3 regions of the Streptomyces sp. NPDC005263 genome follow, and region 1 is predicted to be linked to each of the others. Evidence: riboswitches for the same ligand, from Rfam matches in the RefSeq annotation. Region 1 holds a riboswitch; each other region holds the start of a gene.
What was found. A riboswitch is a leader RNA that binds a small molecule or an ion and turns the genes downstream of it on or off. The one in region 1 is predicted to bind S-adenosylmethionine.

Region 1 (3,607 bases):
CTGGACGGCCTCGACGACCTGCTCGTCCCAGAACTGCAGGAACGCGGCATCTACCGCACCGAATACACCGGCAGCACCCTGCGCGAGAACCTCGGCCTGCGCGCACCCCTCACCCACCGGTCCGCACCGGACCGACGACAGGCGGGCTGAGCCCCCGAGCCGGCCCGTGTTCACATGACTGACAAGAAGCTGTCACACGCCGACCGGAATGCGGGTTCGGCCGACGCCCGTTCTGACTGACATGACTGTTGGAGTAGCGCTCAACGCGTCCGACGCGCCGAACCAGGTCGACGCCACCGTCCAACTGGCCCAGGAGGCCGCGGAGTTCGGTGTCACGTCGGCCTGGTTCGGGCAGACCTTCGGCGCGGACTCACCCCAGCTCGCGGCGATCGTCGGGCGCGAGGTACCCGGACTACAGGTCGGCACCTCCGCGATCCCCGTATTCGGCCGGCACCCGCTGCTCGTCTCCAGCCAAGCCCAAACGGCCCAGGCCGCGACCCACGGCCGCTACCACCTCGGTCTGGCTCTGGGCACGAAACTGCTGACGGAGACGGGCTTCGGCCTGCCTTTCGAACGACCCATCGCCCGGCTGCGCGAATTCCTCACCGCCCTACGGCAGTTGACCGGGACCGGCACGGCCGACTTCCACGGCGAGCTGCTCACCGCCACCACACCGATCACGGCGCGGGTTCCGGGTGCCGAGAACGGCGTCCCCCTGCTCGTCGCCGCGATGGGGCCGCAGGCTCTGCGGGCTAGTGGTGAGCTCGCCGACGGAATCCTGCCCTATCTGGCGGGACCGCGCGCCCTGGAGAACCACATCGTGCCCGCCCTGACAGCCGCGGCCGAGGGCGCCGGCCGCCCCGCGCCCAGGATCGTGGCCCTGGTGCCCGGCGTGGTCACGGACGACGTAGACGCGGTGCGGGCCAAGGCAACCGAGAACCTCGCCTTCTACGAACAGTTCCCGTCCTACGCGCGGGTCATCGAACTCTCCGGCGGCCGACGGGCCGCCGACCTGGCCGTGATCGGCGACGAGAAGACGGTCGAGGCCGAGATTCGGCGGTACCGCGACGCCGGCGCCACCGAGGTCGTGTTCTCGGTCACCGAGATCGCGGGAGGAGCCGATCGCCGACGCACCTGGCGGCTCCTCGGCGAACTGGCCGGCTGAGTACACCTGTCGGCTCGACAACCCCCTGCACCCCCTGCCCGAAGGCACCCCCGTCACAAAGGAGATTCCCTATGACCACCGAGGCCACCACCACGGACCTCCACGCCTTCACCGAGACCTGGCTGGAGTGGTACCGCGCCCAAGAGGCCCGGCTCGCCGCCCCGCACGGCTTCTTGGCGATCACCGGCCTGCACTGGCTCGACGGCCGACCCCAGCGCTTCCCGGACGCGCCCGGCGCGTGGCGCACCGGCCCCGAAGGAGTAGTCGTAGACCTCGACGAGGGTGAGGAATTGGTCGTCGACGGGACGCCGGTGCACGGCGAGCACCGCTTCGGCGTGCTTCCCGAGCGCGGCGGCGTCGACGCTGTCTGGAAAGACGCCGTCATCGAGGTCGCCAAGCGCGGCGGCCAGGACATCGTGCGCCCCCGGCACCCGGACGCGCCGCTGCGTACGGCTTTCACCGGAACGCCCGCCTACGCCCCCGACCCGCGCTGGGCCGTGACGGGCCGCTACATCCCGTTCGACACGCCACGACCGACCACCGTGGGCGCCGCAGTCGAGGGCCTTGAGCATGTGTACGACGCTCCGGGCAGGGTCGAGTTCGAGCTGGACGGGCAGCTGCTGTCGCTGACCGCGTTCCCCGGCCATGGTGCGGGACGGCTGATGGTGCTGTTCACCGACGCGACCTCCGGCCTCACCACGTACGCCGCCAACCGGGCCCTGGCCCTCGATCCGCCCACCGCCGACGGCACGGTCGTCGTGGACTTCAACCGCGCCACGAACCTGCCGTGCGCCTACACCGACCTGGCCACCTGCCCGCTGCCCCCGGCCGAGAACCGGCTGCCGGTCGCGATCGAGGCCGGTCAGAAGATCCCCCGCGAGCGCGGCGGCTCCTGACCTGGACGCACTCCCGCCCCGACTCCCCTGACACGGCGTCCTGTTGCGCCATTGACGTACGACAAGACCGCTCCGTACGATCACGAACGGCATTGAGTGTCAGCGTCAAGCCCTGGCTCGCTGACCGGCAACCCTCCCGCGCGGTGGGGTGCTCCAGGTGAAAGCCCGGCGGGATCACCGACGATCCCCGCAAGCGCGTGGCCCCGTGACCGGGGCCGGATATGTGGAGGACCGATATGCGGCACGGTGGTGACCTCAGCGCCCGCTTCGCCGGCGCCACCGTGTTCTCCCGGCTCTCCCGTCGGCGCCACATCGACCTCAAGCGCTCGACCAGCTGTCTCTGTCGGGCCTGACGGGCCTTCCCGCCGCTGGTCGCAGTACGGCACCTGTCGTCGCCGCACCCGCATGCGCTTGATCTCTGCCTGTCTTTGATCCCCCGTTTCGCCTGATCCCCTCTGCACAGCGCTCCCCCGGCACCGGCGTCGCGCCGGCCGGGGTCGCACGCCCACGCACGGCCGTGCCCTGCGCCACAGCCGTGCCTGGTGACTCGAGTAGGAGAAGCCCTCCGTGACTGCACTTTCCGATGTCAGAACCTCCCGGTGGGCGGCACTGACCGCCCTTGTGACCACCAGTGTTCTGCTGACCGCCTGCGGATCGGGCGGCGGCGATTCCGGCAGCGGCGCCGGGCAGCCCAAGTCCGGCGGCACCCTGACCTTCGCGGTGGGTTCGGACGCCGGCTGCGTGGATCCGCAGCAGGTCGCCAGCAACGAGACCATCTACTCGGTGCGCCAGGTCGTGGACTCACTGACGGACCAGGACCCCAAGACCGGCAAGATCGTGCCGTGGCTGGCGAAGAGCTGGGATGTCAGCTCCGACGCCACGACGTTCACTTTCCATCTGAGGTCGGGCGTCACCTTCAGCGACGGCACGAAGCTGACCGCCCAGGTGGTCAAGGACAACTTCGACGCGGTGCCCGAGCTGGGCGCGCTCGGTACCCTGGCCCAGGGTTATCTCAGCGGTGTCAAGAGCACCACGGTAGTCGACCCGCTCGCCGTCAAGGTCACCTTCGAGCAGCCCAACGCGCAGTTCCTGCAGGCGACTTCGACGCACTCGCTCGGCATCGAGTCGTCGGCGAGCGTGAAGAGGACCCCGCAGCAGAAGTGCAGCGACGGGGTGATCGGGTCCGGGCCCTTCGTGTTGAAGCAGTACGTGCAGAACCAGTCGCTCACCCTGGCCAAGCGCACCGGATACGCCTGGGGTTCCGCGCGGTGGTCCAAGAAGGGCGAGGCCTACCTGGACAAGCTGGTGTTCAAGGTCGTTCCGGAGGCGGGTGTACGGGCCGGAAGTCTCCAGTCCGGCCAGGTCGACGCGATCAGCAGCGTGGGCAAGGCCAACGAGGCGGCGCTCAAGGGCGGTCAGGTCAGCCTCCAGCGACGGGCCAACCCCGGCCTCGTGTTCGGTCTCGGCCTCAACAACTCACGACCGCTGCTCAAGGACGCCAAGGTGCGCCAGGCAGTCCTGTTCGCCATCAACCGGCAGCAGATAG
Region 2 (3,607 bases), on a different contig from region 1:
TCTGGGCCACCCACTTCCACCTGTCGATCAACGCCATCACCTGGTTCGTGCGGGTCGCGTTCTTCGTCGCCCCGGTCCTGGCGTTCCTCGCCACGAAGCGGATCTGCCTCGGCCTCCAGCGCCGCGACAAGGACAAGGTGCTGCACGGCCGCGAGTCGGGCATCATCAAGCGCCTGCCGCACGGTGAGTTCATCGAGGTGCACGAGCCGCTCAGCCAGGAGCAGCTGCACACGCTCACGGCGCACGAGCAGTACAAGCCGGCCGAGATCGGCCCGACGGTCGACGAGAACGGCGTCGAGCGCAAGGTGAAGGGCTCCGAGAAGCTCCGCGCCAAGCTCAGCGAGGCGTACTACGGCGAGGAGGCCCAGATCCCCAAGCCGAGCGTCGAGGAGTACAAGGAGATCACCAGCGGCCACGGCCACCACTGATCGCGTCGCCACACCACGGCAAGGGCCCCCGTCCGGTCTTCGGACGGGGGCCCTTCGCCGTGCCCGGCGCTGGATAGGGTGGACCCGACGAGAAGAACGGTGTCCCCGGCGTACGGGACCGACCCAGGAGCGGCTTATGAGCGCTGTGACCCCCGCTGGAGGCGACACCGCGGCGGGCCGTTCCTGGCCCGAGGTGTTGAGCGCGCTGCTCGGCGGCCGGGATCTGAGCGCCGGTGACACGGCGTGGGCCATGGACCGGTTCATGAGCGGTGAGGCCACGGACGCGCAGATCGCGGGCTTCATGGTGGCGCTGCGGGCCAAGGGCGAGACGGTCGAGGAGATCACCGGTCTCGTCGAGGCGATGTACGCGCACGCGCAGCCGCTGGACATCCCCGGACCCGCCGTCGACATCGTGGGCACCGGCGGCGACCGGGCCAAGACGGTCAACATCTCGACGATGTCCGCCATCGTGATCGCGGGCACCGGGGCGAAGGTCGTCAAGCACGGCAACCGGGCGTCGTCCTCGGCGAGCGGATCCTCCGACGTGCTGGAGAAGCTCGGCATCAACCTGGACCTGTCGCCCGAGGGTGTGGCCCGGGTGGTCGAGGAGGCCGGGATCACCTTCTGCTTCGCGGCCAGGTTCCACCCCTCGATGCGGTTCGTCGGCGCGGTCCGGCGGGACCTGGGGATTCCGACGTCGTTCAACCTGCTCGGTCCGCTGACCAACCCCGCCAAGGTCACCGCCTCGGCGATCGGCTGCTTCGACACCCGGATGGCGGGGCTCATCGCCGGTGTACTGGCCGAGCGCGGCTCGTCCGCGCTGGTGTTCCGCGGCGACGACGGTCTCGACGAGCTGACCACCACGGCCACCTCCCGGGTGTGGATCGTGCGCGACGGCAAGGTCAGCGAGGAGTCCTTCGACCCGCGGCACGTCGGCCTCGATCTGGTGCCGGTGCAGGCGCTGAGAGGCGCCGACCCCGCCTACAACGCCGAGGTCGCCCGCCGTCTCCTGGACGGCGAGCGGGGTCCGGTACGGGACGCGGTCCTGCTGAACTCGGCGGCGGCACTGGTGGCGCTGGAACCGACCGGGGCGCCGCTGACGGAGCAGATCCGGGCCGGCATGGACAAGGCGGCCCAGTCCATCGACTCCGGCGCGGCCAAGCGGACGCTGGAGCGCTGGGCGGCGGCCAGCAACGCCTGAGGACGTGGCGATGTCCCGCGATCCGGACACGGGTTGCGGGACCACGATCACGTCGCGTACGTTTTTGGCCAGGTCATGAGTGACAGTCATGAGGCCCCGGCCGACTGTCCGGCAACCCTCCGTCCGTGGCGGGGTGCCCCGGGTGAAGACCAGGCCGTAGGCAGCGAGGTCTACGGCAAGCGCGGACCCCTCGCACTCTTCTGAGTGAGCGCACCAGGGGTCCTGGTCGTCGAGGAGCCTTCCGTGAGCCAGCGAATGCGATAGGGCCGCAGAGCCCCGCCTCCGCACCCCTTTTTCTCACCTTCACCCGCGCTTGAGCCGTATCCGCTCGCGTGGTGTTTCCAGCTGCCTCTCACGGGAGTTCGCCATGTCTGTCCCCACCGTTGCCTCCGCCCAGTCCGTTCGCAGTGACATTTCGGGTGCGCTGCCCGTTCTGGGGCGGGATGTCACCGTCCCGCTCGTCACCGGCGGCGAGGTCACCTACGCGGCGCTCGACTACGCCGCCAGCGCGCCCGCCCTGCAGCGCGTCTGGGACGACGTGGCCGCCTACGCGCCCTACTACGGCAGCGTGCACCGCGGCGCCGGCTACCTGTCCCAGCTCTCCACGGACCTCTTCGAGAACGCCCGCCGGACCGTCGCCGAGTTCCTGGACTGCCGAGCCGACGACCAGCTGATCTTCACCCGGTCCACCACCGACTCCCTCAACCTCCTCGCCGCCGCGCTTCCGGCCGACTGTCAGGTCTTCGTCTTCGAGACCGAGCACCACGCCTCGCTGCTGCCCTGGCAGGACGCCCGGGTCAGCTACCTCGACGCCCCGCGCACCCCCGAGCAGGCGGTGGCCACCCTGGAGCGGGCGCTGGCCGACCGGGACCCGTACGGCCCGGCCCTGGTCTGCGTGACCGGCGCCTCGAACGTCACCGGGGAGCTGTGGCCGGTACGGGAACTGGCGGCCGCCGCGCACGCCCACGGCGCCCGGATCGTCCTGGACGCCGCCCAGCTGGCCCCGCACCACCCCGTCTCGGTGCAGGACCTCGACGTCGACTGGATCGCCTTCTCCGGGCACAAGCTGTACGCCCCCTTCGGCTCCGGCGTGCTGGCCGGGCGGGCCGACTGGCTGATCGCGGCCGACCCGTACCTCGCGGGCGGCGGCGCCAGCCGCAAGGTCACCCGGCGCGAGGACGGGGGAGTGGACGTGGAGTGGCACGAGAGCGCCGCCCGGCACGAGGCCGGCTCGCCCAACGTCATCGGCGCCTACGCCATCGCCGCCGCCTGCAAGGCGCTGACGGAAGCCGGGTTCGACACCCTGGTTGCCCGTGAGCGGCACCTGATCGAGAAGGTCACCACCGGCCTCGCCGAGGTGCCCGAGGTCCGGGTCCTGTCCCTGTTCGGGGACGACGCCCCCCGGGTCGGCGTGATCTCCTTCGTCGTCGATGGCTGGAACAGCTCCCACTTCGCCGCCGCGCTCTCCGCCGAGTACGGCATCGGCGTCCGCGACGGCCTCTTCTGCGCCCACCCGCTGGTCCGCACCCTGCTCGGCAGCGATCCCCAGACCCAGGGCGAGTGCGGCGCCCCCGAGGCCGCGCCCGGCGAGAAGTCGTTGAACGCCATCCGGGTGAGCTTCGGCGCGGGCACCCCGGACGAGCACGTGGAGCGCTTCGTCACCGCGGTCCGGGAGCTCGTGCGGGAGGGTGCGAAGTGGCGCTACCGGACCGAGGACGGCCGCTGCGTCCCGGCCGTGTGAGAAGGGTTCCGCCGGTCAGGAGTCCAGCCCGATCGCGAACGCCGCCTCCAGGTCGTGCTGGGAGTACGTACGGAACGCCACGTGGGTGTCCGTGCCCTCCACCCCGGGGATCTTGCTGATCCGGCCGGGGATGACCTCCGCCAGGTCCTCGTGCCGCCGCACCCGCACCATGGCGATCAGGTCGTACGTCCCGGTGACCGAGAAGACCTCGCTCACGCTCTCCAGCGAGGCGATCGA
Region 3 (3,607 bases), on a different contig from region 1:
GCGGCGACCTCGGCCTGGCCACCGGTGTAGGTGCGCAGGATGGTGGGGATGCGGACGTTGACGCTCATGCTCATGACCTCCGGTCAGGGTTACGGGCCCAGGGGCGCGGGGCTGTGTGGAATGTGCGGCTGCCGCCGCGTGGGCGCGTCCAGCCCCCACCGGCCCGCCGACAAAAAACGGCTAGCCGAGGCCGGCCTCGCGGAACGACTCCAGGTTCGGCCGAATCTTGGCGGTCAGCCCCGTGTCGGCCACCGCGTCCAACGTCTTGAGACCGTCACCCGTGTTCAGAACCACCGTGGTCTTCGTCGGGTCGAGCAGACCGTTCTCGATCAGCTTCCGCGTCACACCCACCGTCACACCACCGGCGGTCTCCGCGAAGATGCCCTCGGTCCGCGCCAGCAGCCGGATCGCGTCGACGACCTGCTCGTCGTTCACGTCCTCCACCGCGCCGCCGGTGCGACGGGCGATGTCGAGAACGTAAGGACCGTCGGCCGGGTTGCCGATCGCCAGCGACTTGGCGATGGTGTTCGGCTTCTGCGGCCGGACCACGTCGTGCCCGGCCTTGTAGGCGACGGACACCGGCGAGCAGCCCTCGGCCTGCGCACCGAAGATCTTGTACGGCTTGTCCTCGACGAGCCCGAGCTTGATCAGCTCCTGCAGACCCTTGTCGATCTTCGTGAGCTGCGAGCCGGAGGCGATCGGGACGACCAGCTGGTCCGGGAGCCGCCAGCCGAGCTGCTCACAGATCTCGTACGCCAGGGTCTTGGAGCCCTCGGCGTAGTACGGCCGCAGGTTCACGTTGACGAAACCCCAGCCCTCGCCGGCCGGGTCGCCGATCAGCTCGGAGCAGAACCGGTTCACGTCGTCGTAGTTGCCCTCGATGCCGACGAGCTCTCCGCCGTAGACGGCGGCCATGACGACCTTGCCCTGCTCCAGGTCGTGCGGGATGAACACGCAGGAACGGAAGCCGGCCCGGGCGGCGGCGGCGCCCACCGCGCCGGCGAGGTTGCCGGTGGAGGAGCAGGAGAGGGTGGTGAAACCGAAGACGCGGGCGGCCTCGATGGCCTGGGCGACGACGCGGTCCTTGAAGGAGTGCGTCGGGTTGCCGGAGTCGTCCTTGACGAACAGCTTGCCGGCCTCGACGCCCAGCTCACGGGCCAGGTTGTCGGCCTTGACGAGCTTGGTCCAGCCGGGGTTGATGTTGGGCTGGTCCGCCACGTCCGCCGGGACGGGCAGCAGCGGCGCGTAGCGCCAGATGTTCGCGGGGCCCGCCTCGATCTGCTTGCGGAGTTCCTCGGCGTCGTAGGCGGAGAAGTCGTAGGCGATCTCGAGCGGGCCGAAACACTCCTCGCACGCGAAGACCGGGCCGAGGGGCACGCGGTGTCCGCACTCGCGGCAGCTCAGCGCGGCGGCGGGGCCGAGGTCTACGGTGTTCGTGGTGCTTGCATCAGTCTGCACAGCCATGGAGGCGAGGCCCTTTCTCCTCATCTTCCTCACGACGCACTTCGCCGTGAGACGGATTTGGCACCTTCCCGAGTCGGGAGCCTCGCTGGTGACGAGAACCGACTGGAGGGTTGCCGGGGCTTCATCGGGCCGTATCCCTCTGCCCCTCTGGATGAGCGGTATGTGGTTGTTGATCGATGTAACGAAGCAGTGACCCACGACGTGCGATGGTCATCCGCGTTGTTCAAGACTGTAACCGAAGGCCAGGACAGTTGAGATAGTCGTCCGAACCGCGAGATGGATCACCTAGCACGTGGATCACTGACTCGCCTAGAGAACGTAGAGGAGCCGCGCACTGTGCTGAACGAAGTCGAGCGCTGGCTGAACACCCGCTCCTGGTCGAAGAACGATCGCCCGCTCCACAGGATCCTGGCAGCGAAACGCGCCACCGGCCAGTCGGTCAGCGTGGTGCTGCCGGCGCTGAACGAGGAGGAGACGGTCGGTGACATCGTCGCCGTGATCCGTCACGACCTCATGCGGCAGGTCCCGCTCGTCGACGAGATCGTCGTGGTGGACTCGGGATCGACCGACCGCACCTCCGAGGTGGCCGCCGCGGCCGGGGCCAGGGTCGTCCACCGCGACGACATACTGCCCCGCATCCCGGCCGCCCCCGGCAAGGGCGAGGTGTTGTGGCGTTCGCTGCTGGTCACCGGCGGCGACATCGTCTGCTTCATCGACGCCGACCTGAAGGAGTTCTCCTCCGACTTCGTCTCCGGGATCGTGGGCCCGCTGCTCACCGAACCCGGGGTCGACCTGGTCAAGGGCATGTACGACCGTCCACTGGGCGGCGCGCCCGGCCAGGGCGGCCGGGTCACCGAACTGATGGCCCGCCCGCTGCTGAACATGCACTGGCCGCAGCTGGCCGGTTTCGTACAGCCGCTGGGCGGCGAGTACGCGGCCCGCCGCTCCCTGCTCGAACAGCTGCCGTTCCCCGTCGGATACGGCGTCGAGCTGGGCATGCTGGTCGACGCCCTGCACCTGGTGGGCCTCGACGCCCTCGCCCAGGTCGACCTGGGCGTGCGCATCCACCGCCACCAGGACGGACAGGCACTGGGCCGGATGTCCGCCGCGATCTACCGCACCGCCCAGCTCCGGCTGGCCCGCGGCCACCTCATCCGGCCCGCCCTCACCCAGTTCGAACGGACGCGGGACGGCTTCGAGCCACGCACCTACTCGGTCGACACGGAGGAGCGCCCGCCGATGGCGCAGATCGCGGAGTACGCGGCCCGCAAGGTCGCCTGACGAATGTCATCCGTACGTTTGAGCGTTTCCGGGCCGGGCTAGGTTGAGGCGTATGTCCTCCACCAGCGGTGCTGCTCAGGTACTGGTCGCGTCCAACCGCGGCCCGGTTTCGTACGAGGTACGCGAGGACGGCTCGCTGCACGCCAAACGGGGCGGCGGCGGGCTGGTCTCGGGGCTGTCCGCGATCGGCTCGGACGCGGGATCCCTGTGGGTGTGCTCGGCGCTGGATGACGGCGACCGGGAGGCGGTGTGGCGCGGGGTCGGCGAGGACGGCGTACGGATGCTGGACATCCCGGCCGACGTGCACGCCGACGCGTACAACGGCATCGCCAACTCGGTGCTGTGGTTCGTGCACCACATGCTGTACCAGACCCCGCTGGAGCCGGTCTTCGACGCGGAGTTCCGGCGCCAGTGGGCGTCGTACGAGACGTACAACCGGGCGTTCGCCGAGGCGCTGGCCGAGGAGGCGGCACCGGGGGCGTCGGTGGTGGTCCAGGACTACCACCTGACGCTGGTCCCGGGCCTGCTGCGGGAACTGCGCCCGGATCTGCGGATCGGCCACTTCTCGCACACGCCGTGGGCGCCGCCGGAGTACTTCCGGATGCTGCCGGACGACATCGGTCGGCAGGTCCTGCGGGGCATGCTGGGCGCCGACCGGCTGGGTTTCCTGACCCACCGCTGGGCGGACGCGTTCACCGCGTGCGCCGAGGAGTTCGCCGGGGGGCTCGGGAGCACGCGGATCGGTGTGCACGGTCTCGGTGCGGACGCGGACTTCCTGCGCAGGCGGGCGCACGAGGCGGACGTCGACGAGCGGATGGCGGCGCTGCGGGCCGAGATCGGCGAGGGCCGCAGGACCATCGTC

Region 2: linked by a shared signal. The riboswitch ahead of ACFYRY_RS12310 (aminotransferase class V-fold PLP-dependent enzyme) and the one ahead of ACFYRY_RS06660 (putative leader peptide) in region 1 are both predicted to bind S-adenosylmethionine.
Region 3: linked by a shared signal. The riboswitch ahead of thrC (threonine synthase) and the one ahead of ACFYRY_RS06660 (putative leader peptide) in region 1 are both predicted to bind S-adenosylmethionine.

What each region holds. Positions count from the first base shown of each region.
Region 1 covers NZ_JBIAKJ010000001.1:1,452,959-1,456,565, forward strand. The annotation lists gene ACFYRY_RS06645 (LLM class flavin-dependent oxidoreductase) at 1-150, shown strand, start outside; gene ACFYRY_RS06650 (LLM class F420-dependent oxidoreductase) at 242-1,165, shown strand; gene ACFYRY_RS06655 (DUF1684 domain-containing protein) at 1,237-2,061, shown strand; SAM riboswitch class IV at 2,150-2,263, shown strand; gene ACFYRY_RS06660 (putative leader peptide) at 2,298-2,414, shown strand; gene ACFYRY_RS06665 (ABC transporter substrate-binding protein) at 2,629-3,607, shown strand, end outside.
Region 2 covers NZ_JBIAKJ010000002.1:1,127,161-1,130,767, forward strand. The annotation lists gene ACFYRY_RS12300 (cytochrome bc complex cytochrome b subunit) at 1-428, shown strand, start outside; gene trpD (anthranilate phosphoribosyltransferase) at 565-1,629, shown strand; SAM riboswitch class IV at 1,701-1,817, shown strand; gene ACFYRY_RS12310 (aminotransferase class V-fold PLP-dependent enzyme) at 1,997-3,370, shown strand; gene ACFYRY_RS12315 (Lrp/AsnC ligand binding domain-containing protein) at 3,386-3,607, opposite strand, start outside.
Region 3 covers NZ_JBIAKJ010000004.1:718,305-721,911, forward strand. The annotation lists gene ACFYRY_RS21800 (MoaD/ThiS family protein) at 1-68, opposite strand, end outside; gene thrC (threonine synthase) at 181-1,464, opposite strand; SAM riboswitch class I at 1,482-1,622, opposite strand; gene ACFYRY_RS21810 (glucosyl-3-phosphoglycerate synthase) at 1,801-2,745, shown strand; gene ACFYRY_RS21815 (trehalose-6-phosphate synthase) at 2,798-3,607, shown strand, end outside.